Rhodopseudomonas palustris: one gene and its partners. The protein of the gene in region 4 interacts with the protein of the main gene of each other region in a pairwise test. Links are inferred from orthologs where the notes say so. Each region holds a gene or a part of one and is shown on either strand. Other genes may lie near its edges. The genes, in order: dnaE, parC, nikR, rplL and obgE.

The links.
Region 1: the proteins of rplL (region 4) and dnaE interact in binary tests that used the Escherichia coli proteins (3 or more experiments, as listed by UniProt). The link is inferred for Rhodopseudomonas palustris from one-to-one orthologs.
Region 2: the proteins of rplL (region 4) and parC interact in binary tests that used the Escherichia coli proteins (3 or more experiments, as listed by UniProt). The link is inferred for Rhodopseudomonas palustris from one-to-one orthologs.
Region 3: the proteins of rplL (region 4) and nikR interact in binary tests that used the Escherichia coli proteins (3 or more experiments, as listed by UniProt). The link is inferred for Rhodopseudomonas palustris from one-to-one orthologs.
Region 5: the proteins of rplL (region 4) and obgE interact in binary tests that used the Escherichia coli proteins (3 or more experiments, as listed by UniProt). The link is inferred for Rhodopseudomonas palustris from one-to-one orthologs.

Annotation. Positions count from the first base shown.
Region 1 is NZ_CP041387.1:2,179,393-2,183,379, forward strand. Bases 22-3,987 are described here. They hold dnaE (DNA polymerase III subunit alpha), read right to left. Parts: upstream 3,678-3,987; coding sequence 222-3,677; downstream 22-221. Other genes in these bases: FLL57_RS09955 (caspase family protein), read right to left, coding at 22-63. Outside these bases: more of FLL57_RS09955, read right to left, coding at 1-21. UniProt on the Escherichia coli protein: DNA polymerase III is a complex, multichain enzyme responsible for most of the replicative synthesis in bacteria. This DNA polymerase also exhibits 3' to 5' exonuclease activity. The alpha chain is the DNA polymerase catalytic subunit.
Region 2 is NZ_CP041387.1:1,955,284-1,958,312, reverse strand. Bases 11-3,018 are described here. They hold parC (DNA topoisomerase IV subunit A), read right to left. Parts: upstream 2,642-3,018; coding sequence 380-2,641; downstream 11-379. Other genes in these bases: FLL57_RS08885 (winged helix-turn-helix transcriptional regulator), read right to left, coding at 2,651-3,018; FLL57_RS08895 (sodium:proton antiporter), read right to left, coding at 11-291. Also shown: more of FLL57_RS08895, read right to left, coding at 1-10; more of FLL57_RS08885, read right to left, coding at 3,019-3,029. UniProt on the Escherichia coli protein: Topoisomerase IV is essential for chromosome segregation; it is the principal protein responsible for decatenating newly replicated chromosomes. It relaxes supercoiled DNA.
Region 3 is NZ_CP041387.1:4,108,986-4,111,843, forward strand. The notes cover bases 19-2,855. They hold nikR (nickel-responsive transcriptional regulator NikR), read right to left. Parts: upstream 1,739-2,855; coding sequence 1,298-1,738; downstream 19-1,297. Other genes in these bases: gluQRS (tRNA glutamyl-Q(34) synthetase GluQRS), read right to left, coding at 19-315; FLL57_RS18885 (DNA-3-methyladenine glycosylase family protein), read left to right, coding at 437-1,156; FLL57_RS18895 (TonB-dependent receptor), read left to right, coding at 1,926-2,855. Outside these bases: more of gluQRS, read right to left, coding at 1-18; more of FLL57_RS18895, read left to right, coding at 2,856-2,858. UniProt on the Escherichia coli protein: Transcriptional repressor of the nikABCDE operon. Is active in the presence of excessive concentrations of intracellular nickel.
Region 4 is NZ_CP041387.1:2,577,501-2,580,282, reverse strand. What follows is about bases 22-2,782. They hold rplL (50S ribosomal protein L7/L12), read left to right. Parts: upstream 22-1,095; coding sequence 1,096-1,470; downstream 1,471-2,782. Other genes in these bases: rpoB (DNA-directed RNA polymerase subunit beta), read left to right, coding at 1,938-2,782; rplJ (50S ribosomal protein L10), read left to right, coding at 522-1,040. UniProt on the Escherichia coli protein: The binding site for several of the GTPase factors involved in protein synthesis (IF-2, EF-Tu, EF-G and RF3). Is thus essential for accurate translation.
Region 5 is NZ_CP041387.1:4,434,757-4,437,713, reverse strand. The notes cover bases 2-2,937. They hold obgE (GTPase ObgE), read right to left. Parts: upstream 2,033-2,937; coding sequence 971-2,032; downstream 2-970. Other genes in these bases: FLL57_RS20420 (DMT family transporter), read left to right, coding at 2,184-2,937; proB (glutamate 5-kinase), read right to left, coding at 2-813. In the rest of the region: more of proB, read right to left, coding at 1-1; more of FLL57_RS20420, read left to right, coding at 2,938-2,957. UniProt on the Escherichia coli protein: An essential GTPase which binds GTP, GDP and possibly (p)ppGpp with moderate affinity, with high nucleotide exchange rates and a fairly low GTP hydrolysis rate.

The DNA of each region.
Region 1 (3,987 bases), 400 kb from region 4 along the record:
CGGGACGACGAGCAGGACGGCGAGAACGGCGGAGACCAAAGACAGCACGGGATGGAAACGCATGGCCAGAGACCCGATTCATGGGCGCCGCCGAACCGACGGATCGCCGTCGCGCGCATTTCAGCGCGCCGCAGCCTGAACGGCGATTGAATGGATCCCGCCTCGAGTAAGGCGTGGTGCGACGGCCGGGCTCGGCGATGGGACGTCAGCGCCCTCGCCGCTCACAGCGTCTCGACGTGCTCGACGCCGCTGACCGCCTTGATCGCGCCGGCGATCTGCGGCGAAACCTGGAAGCGGCCGGGAATCTCGAATTCGACCTCGGTCTGCGGATCGAGCCGCAACACCAGCGCGACGTTCCCGCCGGCGGCCCGGGACTCCGGGGGCTGAAGACGTTTGGTCAGCGACTCCAGCGGCTTGGTGTCGCGCAGGAAGATCCGCAGGCCCTTCTGGGTCTTCGCCGCGGCGGCGTCGAGCGGTTCGGCATGCAGCACACGGGCGCGGACGTCCTCACCCTGCAATTCGGCGCCGAGCTGCATCAGCACCGCGGCCCCCGGCTCCAGCACCTCGCGATATTGCGCCAGCCCCTCGGAGAACAGTACCGCCTCGAAATGCCCGGTCGGATCCGACAATCCGATGATGCCCATCTTGTTGCCGGTCTTGGTGCGCCGCTCCATCCGCGACACCACCGTGGCGGCAACCTTTCCGGCGGTGGCGCCGGATTTCACCGCCTTGCAGAACTCGTTCCAGGACTGCACCCGCAGCCGCTTCAGGGCAGTGGCGTAATCGTCGAGCGGATGGCCCGACAGGAAGAAGCCGATCGCGTCGTATTCGCGGCGCAGCCGCTCCGACGGCAGCCAGGCGTCGAGCTGCGGCAGGATGATCGAGGGGACGTCCGACAGGCCGCCGAACATGTCGTTCTGGCCGCTGGTCGCAGCTTCATGATTGCGCTGGCATGCGGCCACAATGGCGTCGGCGCCCGCGAACACCGCCGCGCGGTTCGAGTTGAGGCAGTCGAACGCGCCGGCGGCGGCGAGACATTCGACGACGCGCCGGTTGATGGCGCGCGGATTGACGCGCGCGGCAAAGTCGGCGAGCGAGGCGAACGGCTTGTCGCCGCGCGCCTCGACGATCTGTTGCACCGCCTGCAGGCCGACGCCCTTCAGGCCGCCGAGCGCGTAGTAGATCGTGTTGGGACCGACCTCGAAAGTGGCGCCGGAGCGGTTGACCGACGGCGCCTCGACCTTGATGCCGAGCCGCTGCGCCTCGGCGCGGAATTCGCTGAGCTTGTCGGTGTTGTGGATTTCCAGCGTCATCGACGCGGCGAGGAATTCCACCGGATAGTGCGCCTTCATGTAGGCGGTGTGGTACGACACCAGCGCATAGGCGGCCGCGTGGCTCTTGTTGAAGCCGTAGTCGGCGAATTTGGCGAGCAGGTCGAAGATGGTGTCGGCGGCGTCCTTGGCGACGCCGTTCTTGACCGCGCCCTCGACGAAGATCGCGCGCTGCTTGTCCATCTCGGCGCGGATCTTCTTGCCCATCGCGCGGCGCAGCAGGTCGGCGTCGCCGAGCGAGTAGCCGGCCATCACCTGCGCGATCTGCATCACCTGTTCCTGGTAGATGATGACGCCGAACGTCTCCTTCAGAATCGGCTCCAGCATCGGATGCAGATACTCGGGCTCCTCGTCGCCGTGCTTGCGGGCGCAGTAGGTCGGGATGTTGGCCATCGGGCCCGGGCGATACAGCGCCACCAGCGCGATGATGTCCTCGAACCGGTCGGGACGCATGTCGATCAGCGCCCGCCGCATGCCGGCGCTTTCAACCTGGAACACGCCGACCACGTCGCCGCGAGCCAGCATCTGGTAGCTCGGCGCATCGTCGATCGGCAGCGTGTGCAGATCGACATGGATGTCGCGCTGCTTCAGGAGCTTCACCGCGACGTCGAGCGTCGTCAGCGTCTTCAGGCCGAGGAAGTCGAATTTGACGAGGCCCGCGGGCTCGACCCATTTCATGTTGAACTGGGTCACCGGCATGTCGGATTTTGGATCGCGATACAGCGGCACCAGATCGCTGAGTGGGCGATCGCCGATCACGATGCCGGCGGCGTGGGTCGAGGCGTGACGGGTCAGGCCTTCGAGCTTCTGGGCGATGTCGAACGCGCGCGCCACGATCGGGTCTTCGTCGCGCGCCGCCTGCAGCTTCGGCTCGCCTTCGATCGCCTGCTTCAGGGTGATCGGCGCGGCGGGATTCTGCGGCACCAGCTTGGTCAGCTTGTCGACCTGACCGTACGGCATCTGCAGCACGCGGCCGACGTCGCGCAGCACGCCGCGCGCCTGAAGCGTACCGAAAGTGATGATCTGCGCCACCTGATCGCGGCCGTAGCGCTGCTGCACGTATTCGATCACTTCGCCGCGGCGGTCCTGACAGAAGTCGATATCGAAGTCCGGCATCGACACACGTTCGGGATTGAGAAAGCGCTCGAACAGCAGGCCGAAACGGATCGGATCGAGATCGGTGATGGTCAGCGAATACGCCACCAGCGAGCCGGCGCCCGAACCACGGCCCGGACCGACCGGAATGCCGTGCGCCTTGGCCCATTTGATGAAGTCCGACACGATCAGGAAGTAGCCCGCGTATTTCATGCGGGTGATGACGTCGAGCTCGAAAGCGAGCCGCTTGTTGTAGTCCTCCTCGGTCGTGCCCGGCGACAGGCCGTGAACGCTGAGCCGCTTGGCGAGGCCCAGCTCGGCCTGGCGGCGCAGCTCGGCGGCTTCGGCGGCGGCGGCTTCCACCGCGTCGCTGACGCCGGCGCCGACCGTGAACAGCGGCAGGATCGGCTTGCGGGTCAGCGGCCGATAGGCACAGCGCTGCGCGATCTCCACCGTCGAGGCCAGCGCCTCGGGCAGGTCGGCGAACAGCACCGCCATCTCGGCGCGGGTCTTGAAGCGGTGATCGGGCGTGAACTGGACACGATCGGTCTCGGCGATCAGCTTGCCGGAGGCGATGCACAGCAATGCGTCGTGCGCTTCGTAGTCCTCGGTGCTGGCGAAATGCGGCTCGTTGGTCGCGACCAGCGGCAGGCCCTTGTCGTAGGCGAGATCGATCAACCCGCCCTCGGCGCGGCGCTCGGCCTCGGTGCCGTGGCGCTGCAGCTCGACATAGAGGCGGTCGCCGAACGCCTGCTGCAGCCGCTCGCAGCGCTGCGCGGCGAGCGCCGGGTCAGTCAGCATCGCCAGCGAGATCGGACCGTCGGGCCCGCCGGTCAGCGCGATCACACCATCAGTCTCGCCGTCGAGCCAGTCGAGCTTGATATGGGGGACCTGGTTGACCGGCGTTTCGAGGAACGCACGCGAGTTCAGCCGCATCAGGCTGCGATAACCCTGCTCGCGCGCCGCCAAGAGCACGATCCGCGCCGGCGTCGCAAGTGCGCCGTGGCGGGAGTTCGGATCCTGGTCGCCGAAATCAATTCCGAGTTCGAGCCCGACGATCGGCTGGATCCCCGAGCCCGACAGCTTGTCGGAGAATTCCAGGCCGCCGAACATGTTGTCGGTGTCGGTGAGCGCCAGCGCCGGCTGGCGGTCGGCCTTCGCCAGCTCCGCGAGCTTGGCGATCTTCATCGAGCCTTTCAGAAGCGAATAGGCCGAGTGGACGTGCAGATGGACGAATCCGGCGTTGCTCATCGGCGCGGCGGCTCTTCGGATAAAACGTGCGGGTTGAACGGGTGGTTTGCGGAACCGGAGCCGTCACGGCCCCCGACTCGGAAGCCCAATCGTGGGCTCCCTTACCCTTCACCGCAAGCATTCGCGGCCTGCTTATCCCCGCTATGCCGAAGCGGTCGCAACGCAGTCCGAGTTCAGGCCTGCGCCAGCACCTGGGCCCACACCGCCACCATGCCGATGAAGAGCGCAATCGACGTCAGCGCCGCAGCTTCCTGGATGAAGATCTTCAACATCGTCCGCCTCCCTGACCTTGTGAACATAACAAGAACAT
Region 2 (3,029 bases), 620 kb from region 4 along the record:
AAGGAGCGCGTGCACCAGCGACGCCAGCGCGCTCTGCCAGCCGTATACGATCGCGATCGGCGCCAGCGCGAGCATGGCCCATCCAGCAGCGATCTTGCCGTAATGCGCGTGCCAGATTTTCGGGGCCAGCAGCGGGCCGAGTGCGATCGACAGCAGGATGCCGGCAAACGGGACACCCCATACCCCGCCGAGCGCGGCACCGTCGAGCTCCGCCGCCTGCGCCGGGCAAGGCGACAGCAACAGCAACAGCGGCAGCAGGAGACCACATCGGCCGGGGCGGCGTTCGAACATCGCGATCAGTGAGTGCAAATCGGGAGCGAGGCGAAGATCAGAATGCGGCCCCGCGTGCGACTGGCGCGCGGGGCAGTTCGACGCGACATCACCCGATGCCACGTCCGAATTTGTTGGACTTCGGGAAGCCCTTCGGCGGCAGCCGGCCGGCATCGGCGCGATTGCCGCGCCATTCGGCAAGCTCCTTCATGGTCGCACTGAACTCGCGGCCGGCAGAATCGCGCCAACCGAGGCCCTGCTTCGACGAGAAGGTGGCGACGTCGGACAGCCCGCCGTCCTTGTATTTCTGCAGCCGCACGCCGCGGCCGCGGGTCATCTCGGGCACCTGATCCAGCGGGAAGATCACCATCTTGCGGTTGTCGCCGATCACCGCGACGCTGTCGTCGCCCTCGCTGACCACGGTGAGCGCCCGCGCTTCGTTGGGAATATCGACGTTGAGGATCTGCTTGCCCTTGCGGGTCGAGCCGACGCACTCGTCCTCGTTCACGACGAAGCCCTGCCCGTCATGGCTGGCGATCAGGAATTTGCGGCCGCCGGTGTGGACGAACACGGTGACGATCGCCGCATCCTGCTCCATGTCGATGAACATCCGGATCGGCTCGCCGTGACCGCGGCCCCCGGGCAGTTTGGCGACGTCGAGCGCGTAGAACCGGCCGTTGGTGGCGAGCAGCAGCAGCTTCGAGGTGGTCTCGGCGAAGAACGACTGGCCGAGTTTGTCGTCCTGCTTGAAGTTCAGCCCCGACAGATCCTCGACATGGCCCTTCAGCGTGCGCACCCAGCCCTTGTCTGAGATCACCACGGTGACCGGCTCGCGCTCGACGAAGGCTTCCTCGATCGCCGCGAGATCGTGCTCCGGCGCGTCGGCAAATTGGGTGCGGCGCTTGCCGAGCGGCGTCTTCGGCCCGAACATCTCGCGGACTTTGCGGACCTGCTCGCCGACCTTGGCCCACTGTTCGGTCTCGGACTTCAGGACCGCGTTGATGCCCTTCAGCTCCGCGCGGAGGTTCTTGTCCTCGGTGCGGATCTCCATTTCCTCGAGCTTGCGCAAGGAGCGCAGCCGCATGTTGAGGATGGCTTCGGCCTGGATCTCGGTCAGGTTGAAGGTCTTCATCAACACCGGCTTGGGTTCGTCCTCGGTGCGGATGATCCTGATCACCTCGTCGATGTTCAGGTACGCGATCAGATAGCCGCCGAGCACTTCGAGCCGGTGCTCGATCTGCGTCTTGCGATGGTTGGAGCGGCGCAGCAGCACGTCGCGCAGATGATCAAGCCACTCACGCAAGGCTTCGGCGAGGCCGAGCACCTTCGGAATCCGGCCGCCCACCAGCACATTGAGATTCAGTGGAATCCGGCTCTCCAGCTCGGTCAGCCGGAACAGCGATTCCATCATCAGCGCCGGATCGACGCTGCGCGACTTCGGCTCGATGACGATGCGGACGTCCTCGGCCGACTCGTCGCGGATGTCGCCGACCAGCGGCAGCTTCTTCTCGTTGAGCAGCTCGGCGATCTTCTCGATCAGCCGCGACTTCTGCACCAGCCACGGGATCTGCGTGACCACCACGCTCCAGGTGCCGCGCGCGCCCTCTTCCTGCTCCCACTTGGCGCGGGTGCGGAACGCTCCGCGGCCGGTGGTGTAGGCTTCGGCGATGCTTTCCTTAGAGTCGATGATGATGCCGCCGGTCGGGAAGTCCGGTCCCTTGACGAAGCGCAGCAGCGCCCTCGACTTGGCGTCGGGTTTCTCGATCAGATGCAACGCGGCGTCGCACAGTTCCGCGGCGTTGTGCGGCGGGATCGCGGTGGCCATGCCGACGGCGATGCCCTGGGCACCGTTGGCGAGCAGGTTCGGGAAGCCGCCCGGCAGCACCACCGGCTCCTTGGCCTGACCGTCGTAGTTCGGCCGAAACGCGACGCCGTCCTCGTCGATGCCGTCGAGCAGCAGGCGCGCGACATCGGTCATCCGCGCTTCGGTGTAGCGGTAGGCCGCCGGGTTATCGCCGTCGATGTTGCCGAAATTGCCCTGGCCGTCGACCAGCGGATAGCGCGACGAGAAGTCCTGCGCGAGCCGCACCAAGGCGTCGTAGATCGACTGGTCGCCGTGCGGATGGAACGAACCCATCACGTCGCCGACAATCTTGGCGGACTTCTTGAACGGCGTACCGGGGTCGAGCCGCAGCAACCGCATCCCGTACAGAATGCGGCGATGCACCGGCTTCAGCCCGTCTCGGGCGTCCGGCAGCGCCCGGTGCATGATGGTCGACAGCGCGTAGGCGAGATAGCGCTCTTCCAGCGCCTCGCGAAGCTGGACCTCGTGAATCTCGGCCGGCTCAGGCGGAATCAATCGTTTTCCCATGGCGTGGGGTTATCCCCTGACCGGGGACGGAGCAAGCGCCTGCGGGCTTTCCGGCCTTGCGGTTTCACCGGGAATCGCGGCGGCACCCGCGCCGGCGACCGCATCGAACCTGGCCCGGGCGCGTTCGATCTCGGGAAAGTGCTGTTCGGCCCAACCGACCAGAGCGGTGAGCGGACCGAGCACCGACTCGCCGGTCGCCGACAGCCGGTATTCGACGCTGGGCGGCTTGGTCGGAAACACCTGACGGGAGACCAGCCCGTCGCGCTCGAGATCGCGCAGCGTCTGGGTCAGCATCCGCCTCGAAATATCTGGAACATCCCGTAGCAGCGCGTTGAATCGCATCGGCTTTTCGGCCAGCGCGATCAACAATAGAGTGCTCCATTTGCTG
Region 3 (2,858 bases), 1.5 Mb from region 4 along the record:
TTCGGCGCGGCTTTCGAACGCCGGATAGATCAGCCCCAGCGCGGACAGCCGCTCGACCGCGCCGTGGTACAGCGCGAGATGGTCCGACTGCCGCCGCACCTCGCCGTCCCAGGCGAGGCCGAGCCAGGACAGATCTTCGTAGATCGCCTGTTCGAACGCCGGCCGGCATCGGGTGCGATCGATGTCCTCGATGCGCAGCAGCAGCTTGCCGCCGCTCGCCCGCGCCAGATCGGCATTCAGCAGTGCCGAGAAAGCGTGGCCGAGATGCAGATAGCCGTTCGGGCTCGGGGCAAATCGGAAAACGGGTGGCGGCATTGAACCCCTGACGTCATTGCCGCACTTGATCCGGCAATCCATCGGATGAGAGACTCTTCTACGATAGCGGATGGATGCGCGGGTCAAGCCCGCGCATGACGCCGGAAAGCCGAACCACCTGATGACCATTCATCTCGACAGCCAGGCCGACCTCGACGACGCCATCACCGCGCTGGTGAAGCGGGACCCGCGGCTGAAGCCGGTGCTCGAGGTGGCCGGGATGCCGGCGCTGCGCCGGCGCGAGCCGGGCTTTGCCGGGCTCGCCGCAATCGTCTGCGGCCAGCAGCTTTCGACTGCCTCGGCGGCGGCGATCTGGGGCCGGGTGTCGGCGGCGTTCGATCCGTTCGAGCACGGCGCGATCAAGCGGGCGCGGGCCGACCGGCTGGCGCGGCTCGGGCTGTCGACCGCGAAGATCAAGACGCTGAAGGCGCTCGCCAAGGAGCTCGCCGCCGAACGGCTCAACCTCGATGTGCTGGCCGAAGAAGACGCCGACGCCGCGCACGCCACGCTGACCGCGCTGCACGGCATCGGGCCATGGACCGCCGACATCTATCTGTTGTTCTGCCTCGGCCACGGCGATGCCTGGCCGGCCGGCGACCTCGCGGTGCAGGAGGCGATGCGGATCGGCCTCGGCCTCAAAGCGCGCCCGACCGTGAAACAGATGGCGCCGCTCGCCGAACCCTGGCGCCCGCTGCGCGGCGCCGCCGCGCATCTGTGGTGGGCCTACTACCACGCGGTGAAGCGGCGCGAGGGCGTGATCGGCAACGACAAGGCGGCGAAAGTCGTGACGAAGAAAGCCGCGGCAAAGACGCCTCGCGCCCGGAAGTCACCCTCGCGCTGAAAGCTTCCGTCATTGCGAGGAGCGAAGCGACGCAGCAATCCAGGGGTAGGTGCACGGAGCCCCTGGATTGCTTCGCCTTCGGCTCGCAATGACGTCGAGAGTCTTTCCTGTCAGGAGCGGACTTTTGACCCGCCTTTCAGATCACGAGTCGTGCTCATGAGGATGCTCGCGATCCTCTGCCGGCGGCTCCGCCGGAATCGTCACCAGCCTTCCGTAGCGGACGCCACGTTCGGCGAAGATGTGGTCGGCGAAGTGTTGCAGCTCGCTGGCGTTGCCGTCGAGGATCGTCACTTCAAGACATTGATCGTGGTCGAGATGCACGTGCATCGTGGCCCGCGACAGATCGTGATGATGGTGGAAACTCTGCGTCAGCTTGCGCGGCAGGTCGCGCTTGGCGTGATCGTAGGTGTAGACCATCGCGCCGACGCAATGCCCGCTGGTGGTCTCCGCCGCGGTCTGCTGGATGCCGATCCGCGCCAGATCGCGGATCGCCTCGGAGCGGTTCTGGTAGCCGCGCGCCGCGATGATCGCGTCGAGCTTCTCCATCAGATCGTCGTCGAGCGTGATGGTGACGCGGTGCATCGAAAGCCCTCTTGCTGGTTACCGGGTTGTCAGTATGAAGTTTGATTGACTTCATCATACTCACCGGGCACGCTGCGATGGTTGGCGCTCTGCCGGGACCGCCTGCGATAACAGATTCAGGGTGGACGCGTCTTGCAGCGATGCAGGACACGAGGGGGTGTGCGTGACGAGTGTCCGGCGAGAGGTGATGCGCGGCTGTGCGGCCGGCTGCATCGTGTTGAATTTTGTTGCGGTCATCGGGACGGCGCGGGCCGAGCAGGCGCTACCGCAGGTCACGATCGATGCCCCGGCGCAGGCAAAGCCGAAGCCGCATCACAGCCGCGAGGCGAGCTCCCGTCAGGGCCGGGCAGTCCCGGCGCCGGCACCTGACGCCTCCTCGCCCTCAACTGCACCGAGCGCGAGCCCGTCCGCGGCCGCGATGAGCGCGGCGCAGAACCAGACCGCGAGCAGCCGCGTCATCACCGGCGCCGAGATCAACGCACTGCCGTTCATGCGGCCCGGCGAGGCGCTGGAAGCCGCACCCGGGCTGGTGGTCACCCAGCATTCCGGCGAAGGCAAGGCCAATCAGTATTTCCTGCGCGGCTTCAACCTCGACCACGGCACGGATCTGGCCATCACCATCGACGGCATGCCGGTGAACATGCCGACCCACGGCCACGGCCAGGGCTACGCCGACGTCAACTTCCTGATTCCCGAGCTGATCAGCACCATGACGGTGCGCAAGGGGCCGTATTTCGCCGACGTCGGCGACTTCGGCTCGGCCGGCGCGCTCGGCATCGAGTACTTGCGGGCGATGCCCCAGAACCTCGCTCAGGTAACCGTCGGCAGCTTCGGCTATCGGCGGCTGCTCGGCGCCGGCTCGACCCGCGTCGGCGACGGCACCTGGCTGGCCGCGTTCGAGGCCAGCACCTACAACGGCCCCTGGGACGTGCCGGACAACGTCAGCAAGCTCAACGGCGTGCTGCGCTACAGCCAGGGCACCGCGACCGACGGCTTCTCGCTGACCGGGATGGCTTATTCCAACCGCTGGACCTCGACCGATCAGGTGGCGCAGCGCGCGATCGACCAGGGCCTGATCGGCCGCTACGGCTCGCTGGATCCGACCGATGGCGGCATTTCC
Region 4 (2,782 bases):
CTAAACACCCCGCTCCGGACGTGCCGGCTGTGGCCGGCGCGTCTATGCGCGCATTCCAATGACCTGATCGATAGGAGGCCCTTCCTTCAACTCATCCACCCGGATCGCTGAAGGATGCGGAAGACTGTCACTGGATCGGAATGCGGGCAGGGATCGGAAAGGTCGACAGGCCGGCTCGCCGGACTGTTTGCCAGACGATCTCGGTCCTGTCCAAGACTGCAGGCGCCGAAGTGGAAGCGATCGTTTCCTCAGAGGCTTAATCGTATGGCCTGCATAGATGGGTGAAAACCGGATTTTGTGTCCCGACGCTCTGCGCGGCGGGATGCGGAGTGGGTTCGAACCTCGACACCCCGCGCGGGCGATGGCGATCAGCCGGAGCCGGTACGGGAGGGCAGGCAATTCACGATCGTCTCGCCCCGCGTGTCCTTGGAGGCTTTTGCCTCGGGGTCGGGTTGGAGCGGGACGGTGGGTGTAACCCGGTGGTCCTGCTCGCAGAGACCGCCAACCGGAGAGAGCTTGCTGTGGAAAGAGCGGCAAAAAAAGAGGCGGTCGAATCGCTGAACGGTCTGTTCCAGACCACCAGCGTCGCGATCGTCGCTCACTATTCCGGCCTCACCGTTGCCCAGATGCAGAAGCTGCGCCAGCAGATGAAGCAGGCGGGCGCCTCGGTGAAGGTCTCGAAGAACCGTCTCGCCAAAATTGCTCTTGAAGGCACCGACGTCGCAGCCATCGGCTCCCTGTTGAAGGGGCCGACGGTGATCGCAACTTCCAGCGATCCGGTCGCGGCGCCGAAGGTGGCCGTCGAATTCGCCAAGGCGAACGAAAAGTTCGTCATTCTCGGCGGTTCGATGGGCAAAACCGTCCTGAACGTCGATGGTGTGAAGGCGCTCGCCTCGCTGCCGTCGCTCGATGAACTGCGTGCCAAGCTGGTCGGCCTTGTCCAGGCCCCGGCGACCAAGATCGCGCAGGTCACCACTGCTCCGGCTGCCAAGCTGGCTCGCGTGGTTCAGGCCTATGCCTCCAAAAGCGAAGCGGCCTGACGCTTCACTCCCAATCAACCCTGGTTCGAACTGATACCCGTAAGGAACTGATTCAATGGCTGATCTGCAGAAGATTGTTGACGACCTGTCGAGCCTCACCGTGCTCGAAGCCGCTGAGCTCGCCAAGATGCTCGAAGAGAAGTGGGGCGTCTCGGCCGCTGCGGCCGTTGCGGTTGCCGCTGCTCCGGCCGGTGGCGCTGCCGCTCCGGCGGAAGAGAAGACCGACTTCACCGTTGTGCTGGCCTCGGCCGGCGACAAGAAGATCGAGGTGATCAAGGAAGTCCGCGCCATCACCGGCCTGGGCCTCAAGGAAGCCAAGGATCTGGTCGAAGGCGCTCCGAAGCCGCTCAAGGAAGGCGTCAACAAGGAAGAAGCCGAGAAGATCAAGGCCCAGCTCGAGAAGGCTGGCGCCAAGGTCGAGCTCAAGTAAGCCGATCGGTTTGGCCGGGCCCGGGTCTCCCCGGGTCCGGCACGATCGCGGTTCGGGCCCTCTGGGTCCGGGCGGCAACGGCAGGGCGGGCTGCGGTGTGCCCGGACGAGCCGTCACAGGAATGTGTGGAAAGGCGCGGGGACAACCCCTCGAATCTCCACATTGCCGTCCCATATTGGTGCGGCAGCACGAAAGCGCGGGCGCGATGGGCGTGGTAACGTGTCCGCGCAGCCTTTAGGAGAATCGGCAATTTCGGGCTTTTTCGGTCTGTAACGACGAGATTTCGACGGGCGGGTGCGGCAGCGCCCCGCGCGTCATTTTGCGTTCGGAATTAGTGTTGAGCCGACTTAGGACTTTGTTCCTGAAATCGGGCTCCTGAATTTCGGATGTTCGGTATTCAACCCGGGGGCGAGGCGGCTCGCGCTCCGGACGGTTCGCCCCGCCGGGCGACGAAACGAGAGGCCACGATGGCGCAGCAGACGTTCACCGGTCGCAAACGCGTTCGCAAGTTTTTCGGTCACATCCGGGAAGTCGCGGAGATGCCGAACCTCATCGAGGTTCAGAAGGCGTCCTACGACCAGTTCCTGATGGTCGCCGAGCCGCCCGGCGGGCGGCCTGACGAGGGTCTGCAGGCGGTGTTCCGGTCGGTGTTCCCGATCTCGGACTTCTCCAACGCCTCGATGCTCGAATTCGTGCGCTACGAATTCGAGCCGCCGAAGTACGACGTCGACGAGTGCCGCCAGCGCGGCATGACCTACGCAGCGCCGCTGAAGGTGACGCTGCGCCTCATCGTGTTCGATATCGACGAGGAAACCGGCGCCCGCTCCGTCAAGGACATCAAGGAGCAGGATGTCTACATGGGCGACATCCCGCTGATGACGATGAACGGTACCTTCATCGTCAACGGCACCGAGCGCGTGATCGTCTCGCAGATGCACCGGTCGCCGGGCGTGTTCTTCGACCACGACAAGGGCAAGACCCACTCGTCGGGCAAGCTGCTGTTCGCCGCCCGTATCATCCCGTATCGCGGTTCCTGGCTCGACATCGAGTTCGACGCCAAGGACATCGTCTATGCGCGTATCGACCGTCGCCGCAAGCTGCCGGTGACGTCGCTGATGTTCGCCCTCGGCCTCGACGGCGAAGAGATCCTGTCGACCTTCTACAACAAGATCCTCTACAAGCGCACCAAGGACGGCTGGCGCGTGCCGTTCGACGTCAACCGCTTCCGTGGCTATTCGACCGTCAACGACCTGATCGACGCCGACACCGGCAAGGTCGTGCTCGAGGCCGGCAAGAAGCTGACCGTGCGCGC
Region 5 (2,957 bases), 1.9 Mb from region 4 along the record:
CTTGCGCGCCGTGACCGGATTGGCGGGGGTCAGGAACCAGGTGCACTTGCCGCCCTCGGCGATCGCCTTGAGCGGGTGATCGATCTTGCCGGAGGCGATCAGCATATGCGTCCCGGCGGAGGTCGCGATCTTGGCCGCCTCGATCTTGGTGCGCATGCCGCCGCGCGAAAGCTCCGAACCGGCCGCCCCGGCCATCCCTTCGATCTCGGCGGTGATCGCTTCGACCACCGGGATCAGCGTGGCGTCGGGATCACTGCCGGGCGGTGCGGTGTACAGCCCGTCGATGTCGGACAGCAGGATCAGCAGATCGGCGCTGGCCATCGTGGCGACCCGGGCCGCGAGCCGGTCGTTGTCGCCGTAGCGGATTTCGGTCGTCGCGACGGTGTCGTTCTCGTTGATCACCGGCACCGCGTGCCATTCCAGCAGCTTGCCGATGGTCGAGCGGGCGTTGAGGTAGCGCCGTCGCTCTTCTGTGTCCTGGAACGTCACCAGGATCTGGCCGGCGCCGATGCCGTGGGCGCCGAGCACTTCGGACCAGGTTCGTGCCAGTTCGATCTGGCCGACCGCGGCGGCGGCCTGGCTTTCCTCGAGTTTCAGCGGGCCGCGCGGCAGCTTCAGGCGGCTGCGGCCCAACGCGATCGAGCCGGACGATACCACCATCACGTCGCGGCCGCCGCGATGCAGCTCGGCGATGTCGGCGGCCAGCGCCGCCAGCCATCCGGCCCGCACCTCACCGGCGGCAGAATCGATCAGCAGCGACGAGCCGACCTTGACGACGATACGGCGGAAATCGCGAAGTTTGGGGCTGGCCATGGGAGTATATCGATCACAGCGTCGCGGGGCGCTAAAGCGCGGCGACTGGCGGGAAGAGGCTCGTTTTGCAGCACGGCGCCGGCTCGCGCAAGCCGTGCGAACGGACCGGCAGAGCTGTCGTCACCGGGGCTTGCGGTGGTCCGGATGGCGGGGCCGCTCAGGCGTCCTGGGGCGCCCACGGTTTGGCTTCGGCCGGATTGTCGGCGGTGCCGATCGCCTTGTCGGAGACCGGCGCTTCGCCGATCACCGCGACCAGCGCCCGCAGCGCCTCCGGCACGCCCCGGCCGGTGACGCCGGACAGCAGCAGCGGCGTCTTCTTGGCGGCCCGCTTCAGCCGGTCCTTCTGCTTCTTCAATTCGTCCGGATCGACCGCGTCGATCTTGTTCAGCGCGACGATCTCGATCTTGTCCGTCAGCGCGTCGGCATAGGCTTCCAGTTCGCCGCGCACCGTCTTGTAGGCCTTGCCGGCGTGTTCGCAGGTGGCGTCGATCAGGTGCAGCAGCACCCGGCAGCGCTCGATATGGCCGAGAAAACGGTCGCCGAGGCCGGCGCCCTCATGGGCGCCTTCGATCAGGCCGGGAATATCGGCAAGAACGAATTCGCGGCCGTCGCTGTTCACCACCCCAAGCTGCGGATGCAGCGTCGTGAACGGATAGTCGGCGATCTTCGGCTTGGCGGCGCTGACCTTGGACAGGAAGGTCGATTTGCCGGCATTCGGCAGGCCGACCAGGCCGGCATCGGCGATCAGCTTCAGCCGCAGCCAGATCCAGCGCTCCTCGCCGGGCAGGCCGGGGTTGGCGTGGCGCGGCGCGCGGTTGGTCGAGGATTTGAAATGGGCGTTGCCGAAGCCGCCATTGCCGCCCTTCGCCAGCACGAACCGCTCGCCGACCTTGGTGAAGTCGTAAATCAGCGTTTCCTTGTCCTCGTCGAAGATCTGGGTGCCGACCGGCACCTTCATCACGACGTCCTTGCCGCCGGCTCCGTGGCGGTCGCTACCCATGCCGTTGCCGCCTTTCGGCGCCTTGAAATGCTGCTGGTAGCGGTAGTCGATCAGCGTGTTGAGGCCGTCGGCCGCCTCGACGATGATGTCGCCGCCGCGGCCGCCATTGCCGCCATTGGGGCCGCCGAACTCGATGAACTTCTCGCGGCGGAACGCCACGCAGCCGTTCCCGCCGTCGCCGGAGCGAATGTAAACCTTGGCTTCATCGAGGAATTTCATGGGCCATCCGTATCGTAAGGTCGGGGGGCGCGGCAATACTTCGATCATCGCCGGCCGCTGCCGCAGTCTGAAAGTCGAAGCGACGCTGCGACGCCTTGCGTCGGTTCGCGCAGCGGCGCGATAAGCGCCGGTCATGACCGACAGGGCAGATATGGGGCTGTTCGCCAAAATCACCACCGCATCCGATCCGCGCACCGCGCGGATCGCCGGCATCCTGCTGATGCTGCTGGCGATGCTGGCGTTCTCGTTCTCCGACGCGGCCGGCAAGACCGTGGTGGCGACCTATTCGGTCGGACAATTGCTGCTGCTGCGGGCGCTGGCCGGGCTGCTGGTGCTGTCGCCGCTGATCTGGCGTCAGCGCAAGGCGTTCGCGCGGCTGGAGCGGCCGGGCCTGCAACTGGCGCGGACGTTGATCGCCGCCTGCGAAGTCGCGGTGTTCTATCTGGCCACCGTCTATCTGCCGCTCGCCGACGTCATCACCTTCTATCTCGCCTCCTCGCTGTTCGTCTCCGTCGGCGCTGCGCTGTTTCTCGGCGAGCCGATCGACAAGCCGCGGGCGATCGCGATCGTGATCGGCTTCGTCGGCGTGCTGATCGCGCTGCAGCCCTCGGCCCAGACCGTGAGCTGGCCGGCGCTGATCGCGATCCTCGCCAGCGTGCTGTTCGCAGGGCTGCTGCTGCTGACGCGGTTCTTGCGCCAGACCCCGGACATGGTGCTGGCCTCGCAGCAATTCGCCGGAACGCTGCTGCTCGGCCTCGTTCTGGCTCCGTCGGGCTGGATGACGCCGCCCCCCGGCGATCTGGTCTGGTTCGCGATTTCGGGTGCGGTGTCGGCGGTCGGTCTGCTGTGCGTCAACCGATCGCTGCGGCTGGCGCCGGCGAGCGTGGTGGTGCCGTATCAGTACACGATGATCATCTTCGCCGCC